One region of the Moritella sp. 24 genome, then DNA from elsewhere that is predicted to be linked to it. Evidence: predicted binding sites of a transcription regulator. Region 1 holds the regulator's gene; each other region holds the start of a gene.
What was found. Region 1 encodes LexA, which represses DNA repair genes until DNA is damaged. Its sites were predicted from a motif close to TACTGTATNNNNATACAGTA; they were not measured.
Positions count from the first base shown of each region.

Region 2: a site for LexA is predicted at 7,579-7,598, ahead of dinB (DNA polymerase IV). Genes of this name have one in related genera too.
Region 3: a site for LexA is predicted at 8,349-8,368, ahead of ruvA (Holliday junction branch migration protein RuvA). Genes of this name have one in related genera too.

Region 1 is NZ_CP056123.1:188,098-198,869, forward strand. It holds gene HWV00_RS00890 (flagellar basal body-associated FliL family protein) at 48-452, opposite strand; gene HWV00_RS00895 (chorismate lyase) at 626-1,222, shown strand; gene ubiA (4-hydroxybenzoate octaprenyltransferase) at 1,241-2,101, shown strand; gene plsB (glycerol-3-phosphate 1-O-acyltransferase PlsB) at 2,191-4,626, opposite strand; gene lexA (transcriptional repressor LexA) at 4,824-5,447, shown strand; gene HWV00_RS00915 (STAS domain-containing protein) at 5,715-5,996, shown strand; gene HWV00_RS00920 (response regulator) at 6,012-6,374, shown strand; gene HWV00_RS00925 (chemotaxis protein CheA) at 6,377-8,449, shown strand; gene HWV00_RS00930 (chemotaxis protein CheW) at 8,465-9,001, shown strand; gene HWV00_RS00935 (protein-glutamate O-methyltransferase CheR) at 8,994-9,842, shown strand; gene HWV00_RS00940 (chemotaxis response regulator protein-glutamate methylesterase) at 9,887-10,772, shown strand, end outside.
Region 2 is NZ_CP056123.1:709,144-719,915, forward strand. It holds gene nqrE (NADH:ubiquinone reductase (Na(+)-transporting) subunit E) at 1-480, shown strand, start outside; gene nqrF (NADH:ubiquinone reductase (Na(+)-transporting) subunit F) at 529-1,749, shown strand; gene HWV00_RS03330 (FAD:protein FMN transferase) at 1,795-2,784, shown strand; gene nqrM ((Na+)-NQR maturation NqrM) at 2,793-3,017, shown strand; gene HWV00_RS03340 (bifunctional diguanylate cyclase/phosphodiesterase) at 3,094-4,959, opposite strand; gene ompW (outer membrane protein OmpW) at 5,327-5,989, shown strand; gene HWV00_RS03350 (hypothetical protein) at 6,274-7,467, shown strand; gene dinB (DNA polymerase IV) at 7,628-8,680, shown strand; gene cysD (sulfate adenylyltransferase subunit CysD) at 8,856-9,764, shown strand; gene cysN (sulfate adenylyltransferase subunit CysN) at 9,780-10,772, shown strand, end outside.
Region 3 is NZ_CP056123.1:3,202,928-3,213,699, reverse strand. It holds gene fruA (PTS fructose transporter subunit IIBC) at 1-565, shown strand, start outside; gene HWV00_RS14320 (GGDEF domain-containing protein) at 623-1,930, opposite strand; gene HWV00_RS14315 (phosphate-starvation-inducible protein PsiE) at 2,322-2,735, shown strand; gene HWV00_RS14310 (M15 family metallopeptidase) at 2,756-3,673, opposite strand; gene HWV00_RS14305 (hypothetical protein) at 3,883-4,191, shown strand; gene HWV00_RS14300 (ribonuclease H family protein) at 4,287-5,081, opposite strand; gene HWV00_RS14295 (alpha/beta fold hydrolase) at 5,203-6,141, opposite strand; gene HWV00_RS14290 (DUF2750 domain-containing protein) at 6,349-6,741, opposite strand; gene HWV00_RS14285 (cytochrome b562) at 6,827-7,234, opposite strand; gene HWV00_RS14280 (glutaredoxin family protein) at 7,311-7,538, opposite strand; gene ruvC (crossover junction endodeoxyribonuclease RuvC) at 7,796-8,317, shown strand; gene ruvA (Holliday junction branch migration protein RuvA) at 8,422-9,042, shown strand; gene ruvB (Holliday junction branch migration DNA helicase RuvB) at 9,060-10,067, shown strand; gene ybgC (tol-pal system-associated acyl-CoA thioesterase) at 10,208-10,627, shown strand; gene tolQ (protein TolQ) at 10,614-10,772, shown strand, end outside.

The DNA.
Region 1 (10,772 bases):
CTTTTTTATGAGTGTGGTATTGGTTCAGTTACTGTTTATTGTAATAACTACATTAATAAATATTTGGTAAATAATAAATTCTCGATAACCGCTTCACCGCTTTCTTGCTTTAATAAACTATTAACTTCATTTTGAATCATCTTTCGGACCTCTTCTCTACCAGTCAGAGAGCGTAAATGCTGTGGTGATTGTTGGCCTAATAATGAAATTATTTTATCTCTGATTAACGGTTCATGTTTTTCTATTACATCTAAGCTTTTATTATCTGCGAGCATAAATTCTATTGATACACTGATAAAACCAATCTTGTTCGTTTCACTGATATAGTTCGTAATAATATCAGGCTCTAAGCCAAAATAAATATACACGGGCTTATTACTATCGTTGGCTGATACGGCTGCGGATGAGAGCGATGCTGTTATCATGCATAAGAGCCAGAGTAATTTTTTCATTGACCGTATCCTTAGTTAAATGAGGCGTGAAAGAAGTTAGATTGATGGTCAGTATACTCACTTTCAAATGATTAATTAAATAAATCAGTCAACAAGTTGTGTCCCTGCTTACAATCTTGGTCTGAATAGCAGATAATTACGCCAGATTTCGTTGTAAAAAAGCAATTTATAATATGTCAGATAATATAAATAATACTCAGATGTGTGAACCTACATTATCAAGCGGCCCTATTGGGTGCGATTCAAAATGGCGATGGCCAACCATATTAGAAGAAACTCTATCTACGCGGCTTTATGATTGGTTAGTTGATACTGGTTCATTAACGACAAGGTTGAAGCAATATTGCCAGACGTTTACAGTTGAAGTATTAACGGAGGGTCATTATCCACTGTCCGACGACGAAAAAATAAAATTAAATCTAACGGATAATATCGGTTTTGTACGCGAAGTTTTACTGAAACTTGATGGTACGGCTTGGGTCTTTGCACGTAGTGTTATGCCGTCAAATACACTGACTGCACCAGGCGCTGAACTCGATAAATTGGGTAATCGTTCACTCGGTAGCGTATTATTTAACGCGCCAGACATGCAGCGTAGTGAAATTGAAATTGCTGAGTTTGATTCTCAGAGTAAGATATATTCCCTGTCTCATTTATTTTCTTCAGAGCCTAAAGCATCTTTATTTGGTCGTCGTTCATGTTTTTTATTAGGCGGAAAATCATTGCTTGTTGCTGAAGTTTTTTTACCTGATGCTTTGGCATATAAATAATAGAAGGATGTTAACTACATGTCGATTATGACATCAAAGATGAAAGATTACATACAGCTTACTCGTATGGATAAACCGATTGGTACTTTACTGTTAATGTGGCCAACACTTTGGGCATTATGGATTGCAGCTGAAGGAATGCCTAAATTAGATGTTCTACTTGTATTTACATTGGGCGTTATTTTTATGCGTGCAGCAGGTTGTGTCATTAATGATTTTGCAGACCGCCGTGTTGATGGACATGTAAAACGCACTGAAAATAGACCACTTGCAGCAGGGCGGATCTCAAGTCGTGCAGCATTGATATTTTTCTTTGCTCTCACGCTATTAGCATTTCTACTTGTGTTAACCATGAATACGCTGACGATAATGTTATCGTTTGTCGCAGTTGTGCTGGCTGCGAGCTACCCCTTCATGAAGCGCTATACTCATCTTCCTCAAGTTGTATTAGGGATGGCATTTGGTTGGGCTATTCCGATGGGGTTTGCTGCGCAGTTAGACACAGTACCGAGCTATGCATGGTTATTGTTTGTAGCCAATATTTTATGGACAGTCGCTTATGACACCTTGTATGCGATGGTAGATCGAGATGATGATTTAAAAATTGGCATCAAATCTACAGCTATTTTGTTTGGTGATAAAGATAAGTTGATTGTTGGTTTACTGCAATTATCATCATTATTATGCCTTGGTATTCTTGGTTGGTTATTAGTATTGCCGACGGTGTATTTTGTTGGGTTAACAGTTGTAGCTGGCTTGTTTGTATATCAACAAAGTTTGATTGTGAATCGTGATAGAGAATCTTGTTTTAAAGCTTTCTTACATAATAACTATGTTGGAATGGCTATTTTTGCAGGTATTTTTTTAAGTTATGTTTAAGTTTTTAGCTTAATGAAAAGTAGATAAATAAAAAAGGAGCCGAGGCTCCTTTTTTATTACGTACAATAATGAGATTTTATTATGTTAGTTTAGGCATCATTAGTCTGTTGGCTAAGCATTACATCAGATATCGTTTGCTTAACTTCTAGAGTCGTTAGGCTTCTTACTGTATTTGATAATTTAGCGATCTTATCCGCTTTAGCTGTACCTGTATCAGATAAGTAATCCAACTCTTGTAGCTTTTCAATAAAGATAGCAAACACTTTCTTATCAAAGAATTCTGGTGCACTAACACCATTGAGTGACGATAAACGTTCAGCAATGAGCTGGCTACGGTCTTCAAGTTTCTTCTTCTCAATAACTTGGTCATGCTCTAATACAGTCAGTACAATAGAGTAACGTTGTAATGTTTCTTGGATACTTGCAGCAAGTAATTTCAGTGACATTAAACGTTCAGCTACTGGCGTGATCACATCATTATTATTTTCAATTAGACCTTGTTGCTGCATTTCACTTAACGTGTCAGTAACGCAATCATCCAATTCATCATCTGAATATTTTAAGAACAGTTCAGCTTGAATTAAAGGATAAAGTTGACGTACTTTCGCGTTAATTTCTTGCACATTAATTTGTGGTCTTTCTGACGCGATAGCCGCGATTAATGAAGGTACTGCAAACAGGTGTAAAATATTATTACGATAGAAGGTTAACAGTACTGCTTGTTCGTATGACATCGACAGCATCTGGCCTAAACTATCTTCACGCACTGTGAACTTTTTCAGTGAGATTGCTTGGTCCAGAATTTCTTCGGCACTGTTTTCTGGCAAAGTACTGAATTCACTATAAGGGTTATTACGCAGTAATTTTAGGTAGCTATCAATTTGCTTCACTAAAATTTCTCGGCTTAACGCCTTGTGTGGTGCCGCGTGTAAAATTAATGCACAAATCGTTAATGCATTTACAGCCGCCGCATTATTAATTTTCACCATTACCTGATTAGCAAGATCGCGTGTCGTTTGGTGTAACCATTGAGGCTGCTCTTCAACCGGCATATTCATATCATCACGCCAATTTTCAACGTGTTTATTTAAATATTGGTTAAGGTTAATTGGCTCGCCAAAGTTCACAAATGCCTGGCCGTAGTTTTTTAATTTTTTAGCGATCCCAAATACTTGGAACATGCTTTCTTTTTTCTTATTCGCACCAGACAATTCTTTTACGTAAGTGCTTACTTCCATTACATGATCGTAACCGAGGTATACAGGAACCAAGGTTATTGGTCGGCTTTGCTCTCTTAGCATTGCCTGTAACGTCATATTAAGCATACCTGTTTTTGGTGGTAATAAACGACCTGTTCGGCTTCGACCACCTTCAGTAAAGAATTCTACCGAATAACCTTTAGAGAATAATAAGCTGAGGTATTCTCTAAAAATGGTCGCGTAAAGTTTATTGCCTTTAAATGTACGGCGTAAGAAGAACGCACCACCGCGACGGAACATGGGGCCCGCAGGGAAGAAGTTAAGGTTAATACCAGCTGCGATATGTGGCGGTATCAAGCCTTCGTTATAAATAACGTAAGAAATAAGTAAGTAATCCATGTGGCTACGATGGCAAGGCATGAATACAATTTCATGACCGTCGGCAGCAAGTTTACGTACTTGTTCTGCGTTGTTAACCTTGATACCGCTATAGATTTTGTTCCATAGCCATGTCATGAAGTTACTTGTATTTTTAACTAGCTTATATGAGAAATCACTCGCGATTTCATCAATATAATCATTGGCGCGTTTTTCAGCTTTTTGTGCGGAAATATTTTGCTCTGCGATCTCTACTTGAATCGCTTTTTTCACTTCAGGGTTACGCAGTAATTGCTCAAAAAGTTGGTAGCGATTAGGTAGTTTTGGTCCCGATGCCGCTAGTTTTTGACGGCTGAAATGAATTTTTGCAACACGAATTAATTTTTGAACAATTTTTTCATCAGTACCGTGTTGATCTGCCATGAAACGCAATGATACGGGTTTGTTAAAACGAACTAAATTATCTTTACGGTTAAGACCAACAATGAACGTTTTACGTAAACGGCTTGGAGAAATACTATTCGCTAATGACAGTAACGGTACCTGACCTTCTTTACCTGGTGCGCGGCCCCAAAAAAGAGCGACTGGCATTAACTGTATATCAAGTGCTTTGTCGTCTTTATGCAAGCGTAATAATTGCTGAAACTCATTGAAAAACACATCGGTATCTTTCACTTGGCCAAAGAGTGGCGCAGGGTTATCTAGACAAACATAACTGGGAATTATAACCCCGTTAACTTTTATTGGTGTGAGTGGATCCGGTAAGCCTAGTTCTTTACAGGCGCGTTGCAATGCAACCAGATCGGTCATTGATTTAGTTTTTAATGCATACACGATAGGACGTGTTAAATCTAAATTCAGCGCATTAACTGGATTATCTGGAACATATTGAGATTTAACTAAGCCATTAACGAAACTTCGACTTAACATTGACGGTGTTTGTTGCATAGGAGTTATCATTCTGTTGTTAAAAATGCGAGAGTGCTTACTCCAATAATATCAGATGTGTAGGCATAAATCTGTGTTTAAGCACCTGCAAACGATTAATTCATTATTATGCGGATATCATCACTGCTGATATTGCAAACTGATTATTACTGTATATAATTACAAGAAACTGTATATAAAACCAGTTAGGGTTCATGATGAAAGCATTAACACAAAGACAAGCAGAAGTATTTGCATTAGTTAAGCAACATATTAAAAATACAGGTATGCCACCTACTCGAGCTGAAATCGCGAAAGAGCTTGGTTTTCGTTCTCCTAATGCAGCAGAAGAACATTTAAAAGCATTAGCACGAAAAGGCCATATTGAAATTTTAGCGGGCACTTCTCGAGGTATTCGTTTGTTGGTTGATGCCGAAGACGCGAGCAATGATAGCGGTTTACCTTTAATCGGGCAGGTTGCAGCCGGCGAGCCAATTTTAGCGCAAGAACACATTGAAGCGCACTACAATGTCGATCCTTCAATGTTTACACCGACAGCTGATTTTTTACTGCGTGTACGCGGTGAGAGTATGCGTAATATTGGTATTATGGATGGCGATTTATTAGCGGTACATAAAACGAAGAATATTAGTAAAGGCCAAGTTGTTGTTGCACGTGTAGATGATGAAGTAACAGTGAAACGTTTTGAACAACAAGGCTGTGAAATTTTGCTGCATCCAGAGAACGATGAAATGAGCACTATTCGTGTTGATCTAAACTTTCAACATTTTGATATAGAAGGTGTTGCTGTTGGTATTATCCGTAATACTGATTGGATGTAATCACATTTTTCGTCCATACTTCTGAGGAGAGATAATAAATAATCTGATTATTCATTATCTCTCTTATCTCTCTTATCTCTCTTATCTTCCTTATTTCCTTCTTTTTCGTTCCCCCAAATCTAAAAATCATTTTCTAATTTTGCTCTAACGTCACAGTTTTGATCATCTTTTACTTCTTTATTTAATCCTTTCCTATACTCAACATTAGTTAGAAAAATAATTAAGTTTTTGTGATGGTATGTTTTAGACAATGTAGGATTAGCGATTATGGAACAGCGCTCTATCGCCATGGAATTAGGTGAGAAAATTGATATTACCTCTATCGCGCTGCTTAAAGTAACGCTTGATACACTCCCTATTAACTCTCATTCTCAAGTTTTTGATGCGCATCGTGTTACTCATATCGATAGTGCGTCTTGTCAGCTATTTCATGCTTATGCTCAACATCTAATGATACATAATTCGAGTCTCGTTTTTTTATCACCATCAGATAAATTTATGGCTGTAGTGAAAGCGTTAGGATTCGAATCTTATTTTAATTACGCATAAATATGAGGTGTTCTAATGAAGAGAATATTAGCTGTAGATGACTCGCTATCTATCCGCGAAATGGTTCAATTCACGTTAAAGCAGGCTGGCTATCATGTTGATGCGGCTGTTGATGGTGTGGATGGATTAGCCAAAGCTAAAACTGGGCAGTTTGACCTTATTATCTCTGATATTAATATGCCACGCATGGACGGCATTAGTTTAATTCGCCACTTACGTAATGAAAGTACTTATAAATTTACCCCCATTTTAATGTTAACGACTGAATCAGGTAGTGATATAAAAATGACGGGTAAATCTGCGGGTGCGACTGGCTGGATAGTGAAACCTTTTAATCCAGAAAAACTTATTGCTACCGTTCAAAAAGTGTTGAGGTAGTCATGGATATCGATCTTAAACAGTTCCATCATGTATTTATTGAAGAGTGCGTAGAAGGATTAGAGGTGATGGAGACTGAGCTTCTAAAATTAAATCCAGGTGCTGTTGATAGTGAAGTTATTAACACCATTTTTCGAGTCGCTCACTCAATTAAAGGTGGTGCAGGGACGTTTGGTTTTAATCAGTTAACCGAATTTACGCATGTTGCTGAAGCATTATTAGATGATCTACGTGCAGGAAAATTAACGCTTATCGATGGACATATTCGCCTTTTTTTCAAAACGGTTGATTGTTTAAGAGAGTGGATATTACGATTAGCGAGTGATTCAGAGTCGATACCTGAGGAGGCTGAAGCACTTAAGCTGCAATACAATTCGTTTTTACAGGTCGATGAATATCAGCAACAAATATTAGCAAGTAATGAAGAAATAACGCCTGAAGTCGTGTTACCAATAATTAATCATTTAGAGGGCGGTTATTGGTTAATTAATTTTATCCCTGGCAAGGATATTCTGAAACAAGGCAACGAACCGCGTTTAATGTTTGCTGAATTACAAGACATGGGAGAGCTTAAGGTCACGCCTAAACTCACGGCTATTCCACGATGGAGTGATGTATTACCCGAAGATATTTATGTTAGTTGGGATCTTGAATTAATTAGTCAAGTGAGTGAATTACAAATAAAAGAAGCATTTGAGTGGGTTGAGGATGACTCTACTATTACTATTACACACTCTAGTGCAATACAAGCTGTAATCCCAGCATCATGTCAGAACATTGTACCTACTGCAGATAATAAAGAATCTACTTTAGCAGTGCTAAGTACTCAAGTTTCCCCCCAGAAAATAACGAATAACAAATCAACAGAAACAAGTTCCATTCGAGTCTCTATCGATAAAGTTGATGCCTTAATTAATATGGTCGGCGAGCTGGTTATCACTCAAGCGATGCTGGGTGAACTTGGGCAGGACTTTTCTGCAGATAAACTTCCAGCCTTAAAGAAGGGTCTTATTCAGTTATCTCAACATACCCGTGAAATGCAAGATAGCGTGATGAAAATTCGGATGCTACCAATTCAATTTGCTTTTAACCGGATACCTCGAATGGTCAGAGATCTAAGTGAACAATTAGGTAAAAATGTATTGCTTCGTATGCACGGGGAAGAAACGGAATTGGATAAAATCATGCTGGAAAAACTCTCTGACCCGATTGTGCATCTTGTCCGTAACGCTTTAGATCATGGTATTGAAACAATTGAAGAAAGAAAGCTGACAGGTAAAAGTGATGTTGCTTGTCTTGATATTAGTGCTTTTCATCAAGGCGGTGAAATAATTGTCGAGATCCGAGATGATGGCCGAGGATTAAATCGCGCTAAAATCCATGCAAAAGCAATTGAAAAAGGCATAGCGAAAGAAGGCCAGCATTACAATCATAGCCAAATCGATGAGCTTATTTTTGCTCCGGGATTTTCAACCGTTGAAACTGTCAGTGATATCTCAGGTCGTGGTGTCGGAATGGATGTAGTAAAAAATAATATTGAGTCGCTTGGTGGTGATATTCAGGTTGAGTCTAATGATGGTGAGGGCAGTTGCTTTTCGATCCGATTACCGCTCACACTTTCTATTATGGATGGACAATTAATTAAGATTGGCAATAAAACGTATGTCTTACCTATCATGTCGATAATTGAATCCCTACAGTTAAAAGATGGCATGGTGACGAAACTAGCAGACCAAACTGAAGTATTTAAATTGCGAGATGAATTTATTCCAATTATTCGACTTTACCAAGTGCTAAATCATGAAACGAGTCTTGAACGAATCAGTGATGGACTATTAGTTGTGGTCGAAAGTGGCGCTAATAAATATGGTTTATTAGTGGATGATTTAGCTGCGCAACAGCAAGTCGTAATCAAGAATCTAGAAGATAATTTTATGAAGGTGGGCTGTGTTTCTGGAGCCACAATCCTAGGTAATGGAACGGTCGCTTTAATTCTAGATATTACAGATATTATAAAGAGAATAACCAGTAAACAATATCTACAGCAAAGTCAGCGATCACCTGTAGCAGCTTAATAGAAGGAAATAGGTATGGATAATCGAACATTAACAGATATTGATACAGGCGAAAAATCGACTCAATTTTTGACCTTCATTATGGCTGACGAAGAATATGGCGTGGAAATATTAGACGTGCAAGAAATTCGAGGTTGGGAACCTTGTACCGAAATTCCAAATATGCCGGAATATGTTAAAGGTGTTATTAATTTACGCGGCACTATCGTTCCAATTGTTGATTTGCGGCAAAAGTTTGGTTTAAACAACATCGAATATAGTGCGACAACCGTGGTGATCGTCGTAATGGTCTTGGTTGAAGGAAAATCAAAAGTAATGGGACTTGTTGTTGATGCTGTTTCTGATGTTCATACGATCTCACATCACGATATCAATTTACCTCCGCAGTTAGGGCAAAGCGATGGGCCGAGTGTGATTAGAGGTCTGGTATCAATTAACAATAAAATGGTTGTGTTATTAAGCTCAAGTTTATTATTAGACTTGGAACAGTTCAAGAATATGGAACAAATTAATACACAGAGAGCTGAACATGCAATAGCCGTTAATGACTAAGGCCGCAGTGCCCCTTATTTTTGGCAATACTCAAGGCTATAAATTAAATAGCATGAGGATGAAAGATGCTGAATTTGAGTATTTAACGCACCTTGCTTTTAAGCAATCTGGGATTGTTATTAGTGAGGCTAAGCGAGATATGCTTTATGGCCGAGTCATGAAAAGAATACGGCATCTCAGATTAAACGGGTTTGTATCGTACTGTCAGTTATTACAGGATAGTTACAGTGGCGAAGTGAGTGAATTCATTAATGCCATCACCACTAATTTGACCGCTTTTTTTCGTGAGGACCATCATTTTGATTTTTTACAGAAAGTGGCTTTGCCGCATTTTAAACGTCATAACGTAGATAAAAAATTGAGAATATGGTCAGCAGGGTGTTCAACTGGACAAGAGCCTTACTCCATAGCAATGAGTATAGAAAGAAAACTACAGAATTGGGATGCAAAGATATTAGCGACAGATTTAGATAGCGATGTGTTATCTCTCGCTCATCATGGCATTTATGATGATCTATCCGGTATTCCTGTGGCCTATCGTTCTCAATATTGTTCTGATATTGATAAATATCATCAGTACATGATGGATACAAAAATAAGGCAGCTTATTGCCTTCAAACAACTTAATTTACTTGCAGTATGGCCAATGACAGGACGTTTTGATGCGATATTTTGTCGTAATGTTTTGATTTATTTTAATGATGAAACGAAGAGGGCGTTAGTGAAACGGTTTTACTCATTACTAAAACCGGGTGGTTACCTTTTTATTGGCCATTCCGAAAGTCTGCAAGGTTTTAATACGCATTTTACGCTTGTTGGTCAGACCGTTTATCAACGTTAGCTTATTATCTCTTAGTTATTTAACGGTGTAATAGGAATTATTGTATGCAGAAAATAAAAGTGCTTGTTGTCGATGACTCTGCATTAATGCGAAAAATACTAGAGACATTATTGAGTTTAGACCCGTTAATTGATGTTGTTGGTAGTGCTATAGATCCCTTTGAGGCACGTGAAAAAATAAAAAAGTTACAGCCGGACGTATTAACACTTGATGTTGAAATGCCAGGGATGAATGGGCTCTCCTTTTTGGATAATTTAATGCGACTGCGTCCAATGCCCGTTGTTATGGTATCAACCCTTACGTCGCAAGGTGCGCCTGTGACATTAAAAGCGTTAGAATTAGGTGCATTTGATTTTATTGCTAAGCCCACTGATAACAGTTCACAGTCATTGAGTTATTTTGGGGAAGATCTTTGCGCTAAAGTTAAGTCCGCCAGTAATGCAAATTTGCGAAGTATACGTGAGCCTGTACTTCCTCAGCTCATCAGCCGACCTGTACAAGAAGATAAATTAATTGCGATTGGAGCATCAACAGGAGGTACTGAAGCGCTAAGAGAATTATTAACACCGTTAACCCCTCCTTTTCCTCCAATTGTAGTGACTCAGCATATCCCTAAACATTTTAGTGGTGCATTTGCGAAGAGGCTAAATGACAATTGTCGTTTAACTGTTATTGAAGTGAATTCCGAGCAAGTTATTGAGCTGAATCATGTATATATAGCACCTGGAGATAAGCATTTAAAAGTGCATAAATTGGGAACTCGCTTTATTTGCCAATTGTGTGATGGCCCTGCCGTTAACCGACATAAACCTTCTGTTGATGTGTTATTAGAATCTGTTGCTGCAGTTTATGGTGATAAAGCCATTGGAGTCATGCTGACAGGAATGGGTAAAGATGGAGCTGAAGGTTTATTAACGATGCGTAAAACCG
Region 2 (10,772 bases), 520 kb from region 1:
GCTGTAACAGCCGTACTTACTATTTCGATCCCTGTTAACCAAGTTATCTATAGTGGCGTACTTGCACCAGGTGCACTTGCATGGGCTGGTTTCCCTGAAGCTGATTTAAGTTTCTTAGGTTTCATCACGTTCATTGGTGTAATTGCTGCACTAGTACAAATCTTAGAGATGGTTTTAGACAAGTTCTTACCAGCTCTATATAACGCACTGGGTATTTTCCTACCGTTGATCACAGTAAACTGTGCAATCTTCGGTGGTGTATCTTTCATGGTACAGCGTGACTATAACTTCACAGAATCAGTAGTATATGGTTTTGGTAGTGGTCTAGGTTGGATGTTAGCTATCGTTGCGATGGCTGGTCTTCGTGAGAAAATGAAATATTCAGATGTGCCAGATGGACTACGTGGTTTAGGTATTACCTTTATTACAGCAGGTCTTATGGCGCTAGGTTTCATGTCATTTTCTGGTATTCAGTTATAACAAACAGCTGGCTTCGGTCAGCATGTTTCAAGAGCAAAGGATAAGTCGATGGAAATCATTCTCGGCGTAGTCATGTTCACGATTATCGTTTTAGCACTAGTAACAGTAATTCTGTTTGCTAAGTCTAAACTGGTAAGTGAAGGTGATATTACAATTAGTATTAACGGTGACCCAGAGAAAGCAGTGGTTACTGGTGCAGGCGGTAAACTTTTAGGTTCACTAGCTGCTAGCGGTATTTTCGTTTCTTCAGCTTGTGGTGGCGGTGGTACTTGTGGCCAGTGTCGTGTGAAAGTTAAATCAGGCGGTGGTGATATTCTACCAACTGAACTTGACCACATCTCTAAAGGTGAAGCTCGTGATGGCGAACGTCTATCATGCCAAGTTAGCGTAAAAGTTGACATGGATATTGAGCTACCAGAAGAAATCTTTGGTGTTAAAAAATGGGAATGTGAAGTTATCTCTAACGATAACAAAGCAACCTTCATTAAAGAGCTTAAAATGGCTATTCCAAACGGCGAAGTGGTTCCTTTCCGCGCCGGTGGTTATATCCAAATTGAAGCACCTGCTCACCATGTTAAATATTCAGACTATGATATTCCTGACGAATACCGTGGCGACTGGAAACACTTTGGTTTCTTCGATGTTGAATCTAAAGTTGATGAAGATACTATCCGTGCTTACTCTATGGCTAACTGCCCAGAAGAAGCGGGTATCATCATGCTTAACGTGCGTATTGCTACGCCACCGCCGCGTGATCTATCTTTACCTGCAGGTAAGATGTCTTCGTACATCTTTAGCTTAAAAGCTGGCGATAAAGTAACTATCTCAGGTCCATTTGGTGAGTTCTTTGCAAAAGAAACTGACAATGAAATGGTATTTGTTGGTGGTGGTGCTGGTATGGCGCCAATGCGTTCACACATCTTTGATCAGTTGAACCGCTTAGATACAAAACGTAAGGTTTCATTCTGGTACGGTGCTCGTTCTAAACGTGAAATGTTCTATGTTGAAGATTTCGATATGCTTGCAAAAGAGAACGACAACTTTGAATGGCATGTTGCACTAAGTGATCCACAACCAGAAGATAACTGGGAAGGTTACACAGGCTTCATCCATAACGTGATCCTTGAGAACTACTTAGGAAATCACGAAGCGCCAGAAGATTGTGAGTACTATATGTGTGGTCCACCAATGATGAATGCTGCTGTTATCGGCATGCTGAAAGATCTTGGTGTTGAAGATGAAAATATCATGCTAGATGACTTTGGCTAATATTTTTTGATTCAATTCAAATCGATGTATCGATGGCTAGCTCTGATGGGGCTAGCCATTTTCATTCTTGGTTGTAGTGAACAAAAAAGTACCGAAGAAGTACTTTTTTCTGGACCTACTATGGGTACAACTTATCATATGAAAATAGTGGGATTCCCACTGTCGGAACAAGATAAGCAAGATATCCAAATTGAGATTGATAGACGTTTAGAGTTAGTGAATGATCAGATGTCGACTTATCGTCCTAATTCAGAGTTGTCACGCTTTAATCAAAGCGTTGCCGTGACTGGTTTTGAAGTATCTCGCGATACGGCTAAAGTAGTACTAGAAGCTCTTCGTTTGAATGAACTGACTAAAGGTGCACTTGATGTTACTGTTGGTCCGTTAGTTAATCTGTGGGGATTTGGACCGGATAATAAACCGGAAAAAATACCGTCGCAGCAACAATTAGATACTGTTAAGCAACGTATTGGTATTCAGCATCTATCTGCAACAGAAACGACATTAAGCAAAGACATTGATGGTTTATACGTTGACCTGTCTTCGATTGCGAAAGGTTATGGCGTTGATGTTATCGCGGAATATTTTGCTTCACTTGGGGTTGAAAACTACCTGGTTGAAGTGGGCGGTGAACTGCGTATTAATGGTGTGAATGCTCGCGGTATTGATTGGCAAGTTGCGGTTGAGAAACCAACAGCGAGCGATCAAAGTGTGCAAGAAATCATTGCGGTAGGCAACAATGCGATTGCAACATCTGGTGATTACCGTAATTATTATGAGCTTGATGGTGAGCGTTTTGCGCATACGATTAACCCTGTAAGCGGTAAACCAATCAAGCATAAACTGGTGTCAGTGACTGTGATCCATCCTTCATCAATGACAGCAGATGCGCTTGCGACTGCGCTAATGGTTATGGGTGAAAAAGATGGACTTGAGTTTGCCAAACAGCAAGAGTTAGCTGTATTGATGATCTCAAAGTCAGATTCAGGTTATAATGAAGTGTATACCAAACAGTTCGAACCTTATTTAAAATAGAGGCTAATATGGCTTATTTTGCTGCAACATTTGTTATGTTTGCGTTAGTTATTGCCGGTATGTCGATAGGCTATATCGTGCAAAAGAAATCGATCACAGGCAGCTGTGGTGGTATTAGTGGCTTAGGTATGGAAAAGGCGTGCGATTGTCCCGATCCTTGCGACAAGCGTAAAGCTAAGATGGCAAAAGAAGAAGCTAAACAAAAGATGTTGAACGAAAATCGTATCATCTAGTGTTGCTTAGAACGTGAAAACAGTAATATATATTACTGTTTTCATTTTTATATCATGGTATTAACGATGTCTTCCGCTAATTTTTAGAACGGTTGAGGTAATAGGCTTCAAAATCCTCAGGAGTTAATGGTCTTGCTATATGATAGCCCTGTCCACATTCACAATTCATTTGTTGTAATAATTCAAAATGTTCTTTGGTTTCAATGCCTTCTGCAATAACTTTTAATCCCATCTGTTTCGCCATCATTAAAATAGCTTTGCAAATAACATGGTCATTATCACCTCTAGTCATATTCATGACAAAGCTTTTATCAATTTTTAAATAATCGACATTGAATTTTTTCAAATAAGATAAAGACGCATAGCCTGTACCAAAATCATCGATTGCGATCTGTATTCCTTTGTCACGTAGTTCATGCAGTTTATCTGTGACATCATCTGTCGATTCAATCAGTAAGCCTTCTGTAATCTCTATAACAAGACTTGTAGGGTCCAAGTTGTGCTTCTTTATATAGTCGAAGGCAAGCTCTGAAGTACTATTACGGAACTCGAGTGGCGATGAGTTTATTGATACCTTTAAGTTCGGATTAAGGTGTTTACGCCATGCTGCAACTTGATGCATAGCAGTTTTAAATACCCATCGACCAATGTTATTAATAACCCCGATTTCTTCTGCAAGCGGAATGAAGTCGAGTGGTGGAATCAGTCCTTTAGACGGGTGGTGCCAACGTAGCAGTGCCTCAACTTTGTTAACCTGACCAGACGTTAAATCAATAACGGGTTGGTATACCAAGCTAAACTCTTCATTTTCAATTGCTCTTTGCATATCGTTAATGATACTTGCACGTGCTAATACAGCCTCTCGCATTTGCGAATTAAAATAATGGTGGCTACCTCGACCATACGCTTTGGCACTGAGCACTGCTTGCTCTGCATTGTTAAATATATTTTCAGCAGTGAGTGCATCATCAGGGTAAAACGTAATCCCTATACAGGCCGAGATATGATGCACTTTATCATTGAGCTTAAAAGGGGTTGATAAATTATGATAAAGGGTTTGAATTGTTTGCTCACTGACATCATCGTCTGCAAGATTCGGAATGATGATGATGAATTGATCGGCATCTAATCTTGCTACGTGATCTTGACTGCGTATTGAATCTTTAATGCGCGATGCGGTCTGGAGGAGTAACTCATTTCCCCATTTACGCTCTAAATTATCATTAATTTCTTTAAAACCATCCAGATTGAGGTGAATAACCGCTAATTTTTGATCATGGGATTTATCTTGTTGGATGATATTATTTAACTGGTGATTGATGTATTTTTGATTGAATAAGCCAGTCAAATTATCGTGATTTTCTTGCTGCCATATTTTTTCATTGGCGCCTGCGAGCTCTATTGCAATACTGGCCAAGTTGGCAGATTGCTCAATGATCTCGAAGTCGTCATCACTTGGGCTACAAACATGGCGGTGATAAATCGCAAATGTACCAAGGACTTTACGATTAGAGCCGATAATCGGTTCTGACCAGCATGAAGCTAGACCTGCCTGTTTTGCAAGGGGAGTAAATTCACACCAATAATCATGTGTTGCAATGTCTTCTACAATAACGCGTTCGCCAGAGAATGCGGCAGTGCCACATGAGCCGACACCTGCCCCGACGAGAATGCCATCGATAGCGTCATTATAAAAGCTTGGTAATTGTGTTGAAGCGCCGTGAGTTAGCTGCTTAGTCTCAGGATCTAATAGCAAAATACTACATATCATTCCTTCGTGATCCAGCTCGACACCTTTTACTACTTCTAATAAGATTTCAGAAACAGGTTGTGAGTTAACAATTAGCTCTAAAATATTTCGACGTAAAGCATTTGATTTTTGCTGGCGAGATAATTTTAATTCTAGCTGAGCTGACCTAGCGGCTAACGACTTTTCTAGCACAATGGCACCTTTATTTAATTCTAGTCTTTAGACTTAATGCGAAGGAGTAAACTTAATTATATTTCAAATTCAAATGATAAGTGCAATTTTTAGTTCATTAGTAGATCTAATACTTGTAATTTTCTTGGTGGTACTTAGTTAGTATTAGGCGATGATGTAATAGAGTAAAAGTTCAGTCCCCATAGTTTAATTTAAGTATCCCTTAGTGAGTATTTGGGTTGTGTTTGATACAGATCAATTTGGAGTTTCATTAATATGGCAAAGTACATCTAGGTTAATGCTTTGTTGCAAAATGGTGTCAAAGAACATCAAATGCGATGAGGCTGTATTTGAAATGAAAAACATACCCGTTTTAATGGAGCACTACATGAACAAGAAGATCTTATCAGGATTAATCACCGCCTCTTTATTATCAGCAACGCTTGCAGCCCCTGCTTTCGCTCATCAACAAGGGGATATTATTGTTCGTGCCGGCGCTATTATGGTTGCACCTAATGAATCAAGTGATGATGTTGATATAACAGGTGTAGCTAATTTTGGTGAATTTCAGGTGAACGATAATACCCAACTGGGTTTGAACTTTACCTATATGGCAACGGACAATATTGGTATTGAGTTAGTTGCTGCTACGCCATTCAAGCATGAAGTTGCACTCGAAGCGACTGGTGTGATTGCTGAAGTTCATCAACTACCACCAACATTATTAGCGCAGTATTATTTTGGTAATGCAGGCTCTAAATTACGCCCTTACGTAGGTGCTGGTGTTAACTTCACGGTGTTCTATGACACTAAATTTAATGATACTGGTAAAGGCGCTGGACTAAGTAATCTAGATATGAGTAATTCTGTTGGTTTAGCTGCGCAAGTTGGTGTGGATTATAAAATTAATGAGAAATGGTTGGTAAATGCATCTGTGATGTATGCAGGTATCAGTTCAGATGTTACGTTCGATGTTGGTAATGATAGCTACAAAATTGAAACAGATATCGATCCATTGGTATACATGGTGAGTGTGGGTTATGTATTTTAATTAGCTGTCATCGTTTCTATTAGCTAAATATAACAAGGTGCATCTGCGCCTTGTTTTGTTTGTGGTTCAACATAACAATTTATCTTCATACCCCTATTTTAATTATCCCCCTCTGCTGAATACGCAATTTAAACCGCAGGTTACAATCCCTTACACTGTCTCTGTCATCGACAACGTATGCTATTAACATTCTAATTCTTAAATGTAGTATTTCGAATTATGTGATGATTTGCTCTTAGGTATATACATGAGCTTCCATAATTCAAAATATGAGAGGATAAATAATGTTTGGTCGAAATAAAAGTTATGATCTGGAAAGATCGAGAGATAATTTTGAAAAAGGTAAAAGCAGAGAGTCTATATTAGCTAATGCTGGTATTGCAGGAGTAGGTACTCAAGGTTGTATAATTCGTAGAGGTTCGACTCTAGGTACTAAAAAAAGCGCAAGATTAAATGCTCGTCAGAAGAAACTGCATAAGAAAGGTGGATATACGAAGCAGGCTGCTTACGATGATGCAAAGTTATTAGGGGTAACTGTAAGTGACATGCGCAGTGATATAGCTGGCTATATAGGCGATTCAGCTGATGCGATTGTAGATGTGTCCAAGTTCATGTCTGGAACGGGTGGCGCGTATACAGGGGGAAGTGCTTTAGGTGTATCTGCTTCGACTACGTTAGGACCATTGATGCAAGTTCATAGTGCTGTTGTGAATATTTATGAATGGAAAAAAAACTTAAGCAATGCTCAAGACCTTCCCGCTAATCCATTGCTTTCTACGATAGATGCTGCATTACATGAAAATACGAAAACAGCGGCATATTTTAAGAAGAGAATGGGAAAGAAAATTGCAGGTGATTTGTTTTCATTTGGCGGGGGAATGCTAAGTAGTGTTACTCACGTTAATGCATTAGGTGCAGTCCGTCATGGTCGCTCAGATGCTAAAACTATTGCGCATTTAGTTCGACTTAATGAGATGCTTAAGAAGTATAAAAGCAAAGGACTGACTGTCGAATATAATTTATGTAAAGTTATTATCGATGCTAAAAAACTTAAAGTAGAATCACAATCGGCAGCGTTAGTCGCTGATATGATCCCTGGTAATATTGCAGGTGGTGCTACTGCTGCTATCAGTTTTGCACACGGACAAACACTAAATTGTCGACTATCGAATATGGCGATTGATATCGAAAAGGCAGCTAAAAGACTACACTACCGTGCTTTTTATGAAATGGATGATGATTATGGTATTGCAGGTTTGTTCGGTGAAGAAGCCGTTAATGAGTATGCTAGCGAGACACCCGCTTTAGATATGGTTCGGGAGTTATTTTCTCAGATTGGACGGATTGAAAAAGAGAGAGTTCTTCTTAATTTTGCAGGTCATAAGTTAAAATTTGGCGGAGAGCACTTTAGAGCTGATAAGTTGATGCATGAACCTGCTGGGTGGATGACAATTGTCGATAAATTAAACCTGATTTAATTATTTTAGCCATTCTGCGTTTGTACATGGATGTATAAACATAGGATAAATCTCACCGTGCTCAATTTCTTATTTAATCATTTGTTCTCTGCATTAATTTTATTTATAATTAACTGGTCTTTTATACAGTCCTATTTACGTGGTTATAGTTAGTTAAATCATGAGAAAAATAATTCATATCGATATGGATGCGTATTTCGCGAATGTAGAAGTACGTGACAATCCTGCTTACAAAGATATTCCTATCGCGATTGGTGGCATGAGTGATCGCCGTGGAGTGATTGCTACGTGTAATTATATTGCCCGTCAGTATGGTGTACGCTCTGCGATGTCTTCTTATAAAGCAATGCAACTCTGCCCTGACTTAACGCTTGTGCCGTCACGTATGCAGGTATATCGAGAAGTCTCTGCTCAGATCCATGAAATATTTTCTCGTTATACTGATTTGATTGAACCACTGTCCCTAGATGAAGCCTTTTTAGATGTTACTGACTGTGAATTATTTTCTGGTAGTGCGACGTTAATAGCGGAAGATATTCGAAAAAGTATTGAATCTGAGTTAGCACTTACTGCGTCTGCGGGAGTGGCACCGGTGAAGTTTTTGGCTAAAGTAGCGTCAGATATTAATAAGCCAAATGGATCATTTGTTATTACGCCTCCTCAAGTGAAATCTTTTGTTGCAGACTTACCATTAAACAAAATTCCCGGAGTGGGTAAGGTGACTTGGCAAAAGCTTAATCGTGTCGGTTTATATACGTGTGCTGATGTTCTTAAATTTCCTGCTCAGGATATTATTGATAGCTTTGGTAAGTTAGGTCATAGTTTATTAGAACGCTGTCAGGGAATAGATAATCGCCCTGTTTGTAATGAACAAAATCGTAAATCGGTAGGCGTTGAAATTACATTACCTGAAGACATCCTGACATTAGAGCAGTGCATGGCATTGTTTCCACAATTATATCAAACGCTACTGCAACGCTTGCAAAAAGCATCTCCTGATATGCGCATTACCAAGCAGGGTGTTAAACTTAAATTTAACGATTTTGTTTCTACAACCACTGAACAAAGCATTACGACTTTAGATGAGCACTTATTTTCTGACCTATTCGCACAAGCAATGACAAAGCAAGATAAGCGTGGGATTCGCTTAATTGGTTTATACGTTGGCCTCGCTGGTGATAAGGATAGTGAGCAATATAATCTATTGTTTTAGCATTTAATTTATTCCTATCAATAATATTCTTTATCTTTTTATAATCTACCGACATCCCTCCTATATTCCTAAAAGTTATTAAAAATCAGTTTATGTTCTTTGGCGGTTATAAGTAAAGGGGCTATATTGATCCAAACGATATGAAATTATCCAATTTGGTCTGATGGAGTAGAAGATGAATCAACAGAGGTTGACCCACCTTAAACAGCTGGAAGCTGAAAGTATCCACATAATCAGGGAAGTTGCTGCAGAGTTCGATAATCCGGTAATGATGTATTCAATCGGTAAAGACTCATCAGTGATGCTGCATCTTGCGCGTAAAGCTTTTTACCCAGGTAAGATCCCGTTTCCATTATTGCATGTTGATACTAACTGGAAGTTTCGCGAAATGATTGAGTTTCGTGACAAGACTGTAGAGAAATATGGTTTTGACTTATTAGTGCATCAGAATCCTGAAGGGATCGCGATGGGCTGTAGTCCATTTGATCACGGTAGTTCAAAGCATACCGACATCATGAAAACCCAAGGCCTGAAACAGGCACTAGACAAATATGGTTTTGATGCTGCATTTGGTGGCGCACGACGTGATGAAGAAAAATCACGAGCGAAAGAACGCGTGTATTCATTCCGTGATAAGAACCATCGCTGGGATCCAAAAAACCAACGCCCTGAATTATGGCGTACTTACAACGGTCAAGTGAATAAGGGTGAAAGTATTCGTGTTTTCCCATTATCAAACTGGACTGAATTGGATATTTGGCAATATATCTACCAAGAACAAATCGAAATTGTACCACTTTACCTTGCTGCAAAACGTCCTGTTGTTGAACGTGACGGTGCTTTGATCATGGTTGATGATGATCGCATGAAGCTACAAGAAGGTGAGAAAATAGAAGAGAAAATGGTGCGTTTTAGAACGCTGGGCTGTTATCCACTCACAGGTGCTGTGGAATCTGAAGCATTAACATTGCCTGAAATTATTGAAGAAATGTTACTGGCAACAAGCAGTGAACGACAAGGACGTATGATTGACCATGATTCTTCTGCTTCAATGGAGCAAAAGAAACGTCAAGGTTATTTCTAGGTAGGAGCAGGATAGATGAACAGTCAAATAGCAAATGAATTAGCACAAACAGATATCGAAACCTACTTACACCAACAGCAGCATAAAAGCTTATTACGTTTTTTAACGTGTGGCAGTGTTGATGATGGTAAGAGTAGTCTTATTGGTCGTTTATTACATGATTCGCATCAGATCTATGAAGATCAATTAGCGGCGTTACATGTTGATAGTCAAAAATCAGGTACAACAGGTGAAGCGATTGATTTAGCTTTATTAGTTGATGGCCTTGCTGCTGAGCGCGAGCAGGGTATTACCATTGATGTTGCATACCGTTATTTCTCGACAGCAACACGTAAGTTTATTATTGCAGATACGCCAGGACATGAAGAATACACACGTAATATGGCGACAGGTGCGTCAACGTGTGATCTTGCGGTGATCTTAATCGATGCTCGTAAAGGTGTATTAACGCAAACTAAACGTCATTCGTATATTGCGTCATTATTGGGTATTAAACATTTTGTTGTTGCCATTAATAAAATGGATCTAGTTGATTTTTCTGAGCAGCGCTTTGAAGAAATCAAAGAGGAATACTTAGCTTTTACTGAAAAATTAAACGATATTACGATTGAGTTCACACCGTTATCTGCATTATTGGGCGACAACGTTGTCGATCGTTCTACGCGTACACCTTGGTTCAAGGGACGTACATTATTAGAGTGTTTAGAAGCTGTTGATACATCTGATGATGCACTCGATAAACCATTCCGTTTACCTGTGCAATACGTGAATCGTCCAAACCTTGATTTCCGTGGTTTTGCTGGCACGATTGCAGCTGGTCAAATTAATGTTGGTGATGAAGTTGTCGCTCTGCCGTCTGGTAAATCAAGCACAGTTAAATCGATTGTAACTTTTGATGGTGAACTCTCGTCTGCGCATCAAGATCAAGCTATCACGTTAACACTGACTGATGAAATTGATGTGAGCCGTGGTGATATTCTGGTATCAAAAGCACAACAGCCGATCTTA
Region 3 (10,772 bases), 1.6 Mb from region 1:
AGCAATGAATGCACTAACTGAATTCTTGAATAACATGGGCTCAGCTAATGCTGTGTTATTGGGTATTATTCTTGGCGGCATGATGTGTTTCGATCTGGGTGGTCCAGTAAACAAAACGGCTTATACGTTTGGTGTGGGTTTACTTGCATCACAAACATATGCACCGATGGCTGCTGTTATGGCTGCGGGTATGGTACCTGCGTTAGGTATGGGTTTAGCGACACTGCTTGCGAAACGTAAATTCAATAACAGTGAGCAAGAAGCGGGTAAAGCCTCGTTTGTGTTAGGTCTGTGCTTCATCTCTGAAGGTGCAATCCCGTTTGCTGCACGCGATCCAATGCGTGTAATTCCAAGCTGTATTGCTGGTGGTGCGTTAACTGGTGCATTATCTATGTACTTTGGTGCAGAGTTAATGGCACCACACGGTGGCTTATTTGTATTACTTATTCCAAATGCAATTACACCGGTATTAATGTACTTAGTTGCTATCGCAGCAGGTACGTTAGTGACAGGCGTAAGTTATGCGATGCTTAAAAAGTCAGAGGAACAAGCTGTAACAGCATAAAACGAAGTGTTTTCTGTGCATTAAAAAGCCAGCGTATATCGCTGGCTTTTTATCATGTTAGCTAAGTACTGGGTTAGCACTGATAACTTGATTCCGACCGTTACTTTTTGCTTTGTAAAGGGCTTCATCAGCACGAGCTATCATTTCCGTTATACGTTCGTCTCCCATTTGAGCGATACCGATACTGCAAGTTAACTCATTATGATGACACCATTGATGTGTTGCGACGATATTTCTAATCCTTTCAGCCCGATGCTTCGCTTGGTGGCTATTAGTTTCTGGAAAGAATACGATAAACTCTTCACCACCCCAGCGAACCAAATAATCGCTACTACGAATGTTAGCCGATATAAGCAATACAAACTCACGTAAGATATCATCTCCAACCTGATGCCCATATCTATCATTAACATGTTTAAAATTATCTATGTCGATAAAGAGTGCAGAGAAATCTTGTTTATCCCAGCGTACTTGTTGTGACATCTCTTTTAGCCAATCTTGTACTGCATTTCTATTTAAGGCTCCGGTGAGTGGATCTCTATTGGCTAATTCAGAAAATTTGACATTTTTTTCAGTTAGGCGCTGGTTTAATTTAAATAACTTGGCTGCCCTTTGGTGACTTTTTCTCAATCTCTGATGTAGTTTGCTTTGCTCATATAAAATAAAACCAATGATTAATAATAGCCAAGTGTATAGCAGTATTTTTAGCATGGTTGATTCTTTGATCCATACTCCTTGAAACTCAATGCTGTTTACGATGATTTCAAACGAGCCCTCGGTGACACCCGATGCGGTCGCAATTTCAATAATAGGCACATTGGAAAAGTCAGTTGATGCATGCTCTATGTCGATATTATTATCTGCGATCCACCATGTTAATACTTGAAAAGTATCGAGGTTAATGGCTTTTTTTCCATCACCAAAACCTGGGGAGTATTCAATGCCATTAAATTTTAATGAGGTTCTTTCATCTGCGCGCGTATAGGCGGGATGGCTATTGCGGATATATACACGCAGTCGTTTATTTGGGTGGCTGGTTGTATAATCAATATCAAGACTGATCTTATTATATTCTGAAAAATCGATGCCTTGAAAAACATTATCTGAAAGGCTGATTTCTAATTCACAATATGGCCATGGATAATCTGAGTTTTTTACAACCTCACAGGTAATGTACGCCTTTCCCTCTTTAAATTTGATTGCAGAACTGCTTAAACCGCCTTTACTGCTATCGTCTATATTCATGAAGCGAAAGTTATCTGGTGTGATCGTGTAGGTTTTAGTATTCGCGCGGAAGTGATACCACACTAATATAATTAGGGTGACGATAACAATTCCGATTGTTATTTTTTGAATATTTCGCACTTACCTCTCCCTTTGCGACCACTCGTCATATGAATTGAGAGTATAGAATGAAGTGATTTAAAAAAATATAATAATGATACTTTAATATGCTGATTTAACAGCTATTCATTCTGACCATAATAACACGAATGCTATTTAGTGATTATATAATGATTGTTATGACTTGTTGTTATGACTTGTTGTTATGACTTGTTGTTATGACTTGTTGTTGTGCGAGTGACTGGGATTAATATCGTTGTAACTAAATTGGAGTTGTAGTGGGATTCAGTCGTAGGTATCAGCGAGAGGGGATAGTCATCATCGGAATATACTCTTTTTAATCGATATATTGTAGTATTGTAGACTAACTCATTATTTAAAATGAGGATTATATTTATATTACGGAGCAATTATGCCATCTCATTTACCTAAAAAATTTAGTCAGGTATTTTTAAAGCTATTTAGTTATGTCGAAGCAGTGCTACTTGTTGCGATTACGATTGCCACCATCTATGCGATGGCGAATGATTTTTTCCATGTTTACGAAGAAAGAACGGTAAAGTTAACTGATATTTTATTAATGTTTATTTACCTAGAAGTACTTGCGATGATTCAACAGTTTGTTGTTAATGGCAAGATACCTGTTCGTTATCCTATCTATATCGCGATCATGGCAATTGCGCGTTATGTGACGTTAGGTATGAAAGAACTGCAGAGCGTGGATGTTGTATGGCTTGCTATTGCGGCATTAGTATTGGCTGTATCGACAGTTATTATCCGTGCTGGCCACTTTTATTGGCCGTATAAATCGCTGGGCGACGAATAACAACTGTCTTGAATTAGGCCTTAATCTCTCACACAAACAGATGAGGTTTTAAGCGGCTGTTGTATCGCCGCTATTACTTTTTCTGGTGATTGGGTAAACGCAGTACTAAGTGAATCAACATCCAGTTTAGCTTCTAAATAACGCACGTAGTCATTTACTTTATGTTGCGCGTAAGCTGCTGGATAGCTTGCTTTACATGATTGATACCACTGCACATAATTGTCAAAGAACTGGCTTGCGTTATCCGCAGGCATTGTCGACATTAAATTAGCCATATTTCGACTTACTTGAAAATGTTGGTAGTCGATAGGCGTATTCCAAAAACCACCCCAATATAAAAAGCCATTATCAGCAAAGGTTGCTAATACATCTTCAGCAAAGCCTTGGCGTTCATCTTTACCATATCTAAACTGCATTCTATTTGCATATTTAGAGCCTTCTTCAGGTTTAAATGTCGCCTCTCCTTGCTCACCAAATTCAATGAATGGATTTTGCTTTGGATTAATATCGATGGCTAAACCATAAGCGTGTACTGATAGCGAACGCTTGCCTGCGATAGGGCGGTAATTAAATGCAGAGGTGTTATTGTCTGCCATTGATAAATTATCATCACCTTGATAATGGCGTATCGGTACCGCTTTATTGATCGGGAATTCTAACGTGTATAAACGATCAAAAATGGCAGCGATGTAGGGTGATACTGCATCCATGACGATAATCGAACCATCATTATGCTGCTTACCCTGAAAATCGACATAGTTAAATTGTACTTCTCTTAATCGGTCACATTGCACAGGTGCTGCTGGCGACATTGTTCCTGCATCAGCCATTGCATTACATACTTGTTGTGATAATTCAGAGATGTTTGCTGCAGATACTGATAATGAAGCACTACCAATAATTACTGGGATTAGTGTTTTAAACCAAAGGGTTGACATATGTTTCCATTCATTTAGTCATGTGTGAATTTCATCTTAACCTTGATGTAATAAATGTAAATACATCAAGGCTTTATTTGGTGCTCATTATTATGCGTTTGTTCTTATTTTGTACTGTTTATCACTACTTACCTTGATTTTGTAACCTATACTGGATTGGACATTAGAGATTAAAATATTATGTCGTTTATGAAGATAAGGAAGTATTGATGCATAAGATTATAGCAATAGCGTTGTTTGCTGGTTCATTGGCTGGCTGTGAAACATCATCTCAAGCTTACAGTATGGCGCAGCAAGGTGCGGATGCATTTTCGTGTAGTGAGATCAGTAAAGCATTCATTGCTTATGAAGCTGACCGTCAATCGGCCAATGCGTTAACTGTGATCGCTCCGCTTATTTCTGCGGATGTCGGTACGATGACTCAAGGTGCAGCAACGACTACTGACGCCTATTATGCACAAGCTAAATCCAGTGCCAACGTGGCTCTGCTACTGAAAGGATGTGGCCCTATTATTTAAGACAATGGGTGTCATATTTGAGTAATAAAACAAGCTGATACACAGTTGTTTAGCTTGTTTTATTATATTAGGTAGGAATCGACGTTATCGTCAACTTAGCCTGATGGCATCGCTAGAATTTCACTAATGTTAATACTCTTTGTATATTGCACTAGTTTAGGTTCTTGCTGACTACGTGCTAATACAGCCATGCGATCTGATAGTTCGTTGCCTTCAATATTTGCGTGGCCTTTTACATGAGAAATAATTAAATTAGATTTTAGTTGCTCATACAAAGTAAAACATTGTTGAATAATCGCGAGGTTTTTAATTTCTTCATTTTTACCCCGTTTCCAACCTTTATTTTTCCAGCCTTTTGCCCACTTAGTGATGCAGTCAATTGAATATCTTGAATCAGACAAGACCTGTACTGTTTTACCTTGTTGGATATGAGAAGCCGCAAAGCGAAAAGCAACCAACAAACCATTTAATTCCGCAGAGTTATTCGTGCCGTTTGCTTCATATAGGCCATACCAAAGCTGCGTAAGCTGTTCTTTCTCATAGACAGCCATGCCCGTACCGGATTTACCCGGGTTAGGTGAACAAGCGCCGTCACAATAGATATTTAAGTCTGCTACTTGTGGTGCGGCAGACAAAATAGACTTTGGTGCACTTGATGAGCGAGTTGTTTTTGGTTTAACACCAGAACCCGTTGACCCTTCTTTTGCTAATGAGCGTTTCATTAATGCACGGGTATAGGTTGAGGCGAATGCTTGATCAGCTTCGTCTTTTGATGGAAACCCCATGTATTGGGCATCGCTACGACCATCAATCTGTGCTTTGGTTTCAGACCAGTTGTCAAACACACCTGTTTTAACACCTTTCCACACTACGTAATGTTTTTTACTCATAACTCAATTTAATACTCTTAAAGTGTAATCACTAAATAATAAATGTCTTCACTCAAATTACCAACTATAACCACAGTATTGTACATAAATCACGCGTCATAAAGTGATGTTAGCGCAGTGATTATAGCGTTTCACTTTCAATAAAGGTTTTAATTAAATGCACAACCATATCGGGCTGTTCATTTGTTACCCCGTGGCCGGTATTTGGTATTACAACCAGTGGAGCTTGTATTTTTTTACTCAGGTAAATGCCATTTTCGACGGGAAAGATGCGATCTTTTTCTCCCCAGATCAGCAGTGTTGGGGTTGGCGTTATGGGTATTTCTAGTAAGGCGTCTCGGTCGTCTTGCAGTGATTGGATCATAGCAATTTTTTGTTTGTGCCACGCAGAAAAGTAATTTTGATAGATTTGGTCTGCAATAAAATCAGGCATCATTTTAGGCGCAACGAGTATGCCATCAAATAAACGGCGTAATTCATCACTATTCTTCGGAACAAAAAAATCTTCAGGACTATCAACAGAAAAACGTTGGTTTAATGCGGCAAGATCATCATCACTAAAATAAGGCCCAGGACTGGCGATAATAATGGCTTTATTAATTCGCTCATCTTGGAGGTTATTGTTCAGCATGTTGAAAGTGATAAAGCCACCATAAGAGATACTGGCAATATTGACGTTATCGAGTTGCAGGTCATCGATTAGCTGCCAGATAGCTTGTGTTTGTGTTGTTAGATTCGCTTCACCCGCACTGAATGAGTCACCAAACCAAGTAAGATCAGGTGCAATGACTTGATAGTTTTTACTTAGCTCAAACATTTCATTTTTCCACGTAGTGACTGCATTACCGCCAAAACCGTGGATAAGCAGTAGAGGTTGACCTTTACCACCACGCCAATAACTCAGCGTGCCACCTTCTTCTAGGGCAAGACTATGCTGCTCAAAACCCACTGATTTAAGGTGTTCTTCAGCGCTATCTATCTGCCATCGAACAATAGAGCAGCCAGAAAGTAATGAGAAACATATAAAGAGAGTGAATAATCTTAGTTTGTTTGAAATCATATCGTTAGGCCGGTTGCTCGTGAATATCAAACCATACCTTAGATTCATGACAAATAAAATAACATTAATTTAACTTAGCGATATGGAGGGGCATATTATGAGAGGACGAGATTGGTTTTAAGGTGCGGCATTAAAGTAGGCGGTGTGATAAGAGGCATGCCTAGGTAATTCACCGCGACATGCTTTATACGATAGCGTTACTGCGTTCTAGCGGTTTTTCTTTGCTTGTTTCTGTAGTGCCATATCAAATTCGTCTGGGAACATAATAAGACCTTCGTCATCAAGATTTGGGAAAACAACGATAGCTAAGTCGTCATCCATTAAACCTGATGTCCAACGGCTTTGCCATTTAGCTAATGAAATCGATTCTGTTTTACAATCTTTCCATTCGCCTGTTGCCCAAGCTTGTGCAAACTCTGCGTTAGGCCATACTGGCACACAATCTTCGTCATCGTTATTTAGCATTACACAACCGTGTTCATCCGTTAAGATCCAGATTTTACGTTCGCTTGTTACTTCTTTTAATAAATAGCTAAGGCGCTTCTCTTCATCGTAAGCTTGAATTGTTGCTATTTGGTTCTCATCGAGAGTCTTTGACATGCAGTCTGTTCCTAATTTTATTCATATGACGGTAAATATTCATCACCGATATTTCATTGTTTATTCGCGAAGACTTAAGCGTTAATTAACCAAAAATCAGTTGCCAAACGCTAGGCTTACTTTTCTTGTGGTATTCTTTTCTTAAGCTATCAACTTGCTCCAACTTACTTTTAGCAAGGTCTAAGTTGGCTTCAGTTACATCCACTTTTTGAATGCTATTAAGCACAGACTCAACTTTATTTAAACCTTGATTTGACATCTCTGCGCGATCTGGTGAAAAGTTATAGCTTTGTGCAACGGCAAGCATTTTACTCATTTCATCAATACGCACGTTAAACTCATCCGCAGATGTGGTTTTCATTGCTTGAGTATACGCTAATCTCATTTGTTTCATGGTGACTTTAAGGTCGATACTGTCTATTTCTGCGCTATTTACAAACGTTGAAAACAATAAAGTAATGATAAGACCTATCTGAGCAAAACGGTTTTTCATGATTCATATCCATATAGTAATGATTAAATGCTGCTGTTAATGACAAGGGCACTAACAGCCTATTCGTACAGGGGATTTAACTGCGATACATGCTTTCAAATGATTTGATTGAAAAACCACGTAGTACTTGATCGCCTATCTTGAGTGTTGGTACACCACGGCCACCAATTGAAGCGAGTTCTTTACTGCCGCGTGGTTCATTCACGCTGCATAAGCGGTAAGGGATTTTCTTCTCATCTAAGTAGCGCTTTGCCGTATCACAATTTGGACACTTCTTTTGCGTATATAATACGACTCTTTTCATTTTAGCCCCACAAGGTATGCTGTAAAAACGCGCATTATAACAAGCTAACATTTATTCACAATGTATCAATATCGCCAAACGATTTGAAATACACTTCTTTACAAAATAGAACTGGCAGCACGTTATAGCATCGTATTTTTATTGTTTAATTTATATGCGTTATCTCAATTGATTAGTCATAATCATTTAGCCTTTGGGTTTCAAAGGATGGGACAGGTATACTGTAATTATAAACATGACTTTTAAAGATGATAAAGATGAGCATTATTCTTGGTATTGATCCGGGTTCTCGAATCACTGGATACGGTGTGATCCGGCATGTACAGGGCAAATTTCAGTATCTAGGCAGTGGTTGTATCCGTACATCGGGTGACTCGTTACCTGAGCGGTTAAAACAAATTCATGCAGGGGTAAGTGAAATTATTATTCAATTTCAACCTGATAAATTTGCGATTGAAGATGTATTTATGGGTAAGAATGCCGCGTCAGCATTAAAATTGGGTCAAGCCCGTGGTGCTGCAATTGTTGCAGCTGTATCAGCTGATTTAGAAGTGGGTGAGTATACCGCTAGGCAGATTAAACAAGCTGTTGTTGGTAATGGTGGGGCGGATAAAGAGCAAGTTCAGCAAATGGTCGTTAATCTGCTTAAACTAGCGGGTACACCACAAGCAGATGCTGCGGATGGATTAGCGGTTGCTTTATGTCACGCTCAGAGCTTACGCACCTTAATAAACATGGCTGGTAAAGTGAAGGGCACTGCACGTGGTCGCTTTAATTAATCGTGTGGTGTCGTGATAGCAAAATAAAATGATCTGGATATTTAACCAGTATTTTATTATGCTACTGAACATTATATTCGTTTTAAAAAATGTTGGAAATAATTGTGATTGGACGTTTACGTGGCACCTTATTAGAAAAGCAACCACCAGAGATTTTACTTGAAGTAAACGGTGTCGGTTATGAAGTTCAATTACCGATGAGCTGTTTTTATGAATTGGGCGATGTCGATTCAGAAGTGATTGTTTACACCCACTTTGTTGTTCGAGAAGATGCGCAATTACTTTACGGTTTTAATAATAAAATGGAACGTTTGATGTTCCGTGAATTAATTAAAGTAAACGGTGTTGGTCCTAAGTTAGCGCTCGCTATTTTGTCTGGCATGACAGCCAATCAGTTTGCACACTGTGTTGAACATGATGATATTAACAGTTTGGTTAAGTTACCTGGTGTGGGTAAAAAGACTGCGGAACGTTTATTGGTGGAAATGCGTGATCGTCTGAAAAACTGGGTTACTCAAGATTTATTTACACCAGAAGCAGATAAAGCGCAATTACAAGGTTATGGCAATACGTCGTCAAATGCGATTGAAGAAGCTGAAGATGCCTTGGTTGGACTTGGTTATAAACCAGCTCAAGTTGCGAAGATGATTAAACAAGTTGCACAACCAAGCATGAGTTGTGAAGATATCATTCGTCTTGCATTACGCGCTACCTTACAGAATTAATTTAGGAAGTTACTTTAGTGATTGAAGCTGATCGATTAATTTCTGGCGGTGTTATCCGCGAAGAAGAAGTCATAGACCGTGCAATCCGACCTAAGATGTTATCGGATTACCAAGGTCAAGATCACGTACGTGATCAAATGGAAATTTTTATTGAAGCCAGTAAACGTCGTGATGATGCATTGGATCATTTATTAATTTTTGGTCCACCCGGATTAGGTAAAACCACATTAGCAAATATTGTGGCGAACGAGATGGGTGTGAGCATTAAAACCACATCTGGGCCGGTATTAGAGAAAGCAGGCGATTTAGCTGCGTTGTTAACGAATCTTGAACCCCATGACGTATTATTTATTGATGAGATCCACCGTCTTAATCCATCAATTGAAGAAATACTATATCCAGCAATGGAAGATTATCAATTAGATATCATGATTGGTGAAGGCCCGTCTGCACGTTCTATCAAGCTTGATTTACCGCCTTTCACACTTATCGGTGCAACGACACGTGCAGGTTCATTAACATCGCCATTGCGTGACCGCTTTGGTATTGTTCAGCGCCTTGAGTTTTATAAAGTTGAAGATCTACAAGATATCGTTTTACGTTCGGCAAATTGTTTAGAATTGAACATGGACAGTGCTGGTGCGTTAGAAATAGCGAGACGCTCACGTGGAACACCACGTATTGCTAACCGCTTGTTACGCCGTGTACGTGATTACGCGGAAGTTAAACACGATGGCGATATCGATGCCGAGATCTCATCAGCTGCACTCAGCATGCTTGATGTTGATACCTGTGGTTTTGATTACATGGATCGTAAACTGTTAATTGCGATTGTTGATACCTTCTCTGGTGGCCCTGTTGGTTTAGATAACGTGGCAGCTGCAATTGGTGAAGAGCGTGAAACGATTGAAGATGTACTTGAACCTTACCTTATTCAACAAGGTTTTTTACAACGTACACCGCGTGGACGTATTGCAACACCGCGTGCTTATCTGCATTTAGGCTTCGATTACCCAGAAAAGTAAGTGTAGAAACGTATTCTTCACATTAAATCAATTTCATATCTAATTTTTGTCAGGTATATTAATAAACTTATAACGTAAAACAACGCGATTGTAGCGTTATAAGTTAGGCCTGTAGTGTTAGAAATGTGGACTTGAGAATAATGCAAAATGAAATAGTACAAAATGAATTCAATGTGCGAGTTTATTTTGAAGATACTGATGCTGGTGGCGTGGTTTATCACAGTAATTATTTAAATTACGCTGAACGCGCAAGAACCGAAATGTTACGTAATAAGGGCTTTTCGCAAGCGCAACTATTACAGAGTGACATTGCATTTGTGGTTCGCAAAATAGATATAGATTATCGTTATTCCGCATACCTTGACGATTTATTAATTATAAAATCACATATCAAGGAACTAAAACGCGCATCTCTGGTCTTTTCTCAGAGTATTTATCATGAAAATGGTAAGTTGTTATCAGAATTAACAGTTAAAGTGGCGTGCATTCAATTATCACATAAGAAACCTTGTGCGATGCCGACAGAAATTATAAGGAAACTTACCAGTGGAACCTGCTGACATTTCATTTTTTGGTCTTTTTTGGGAAGCTAGCCTATTGGTTAAAGCGGTAATGCTATTATTGCTTTCCATGTCCGTAGCATCATGGGCTATGATTTTTCATCGTTCAAAAGTTTTAACGCAAGCAAGTGAAGCGTCAAAGCGA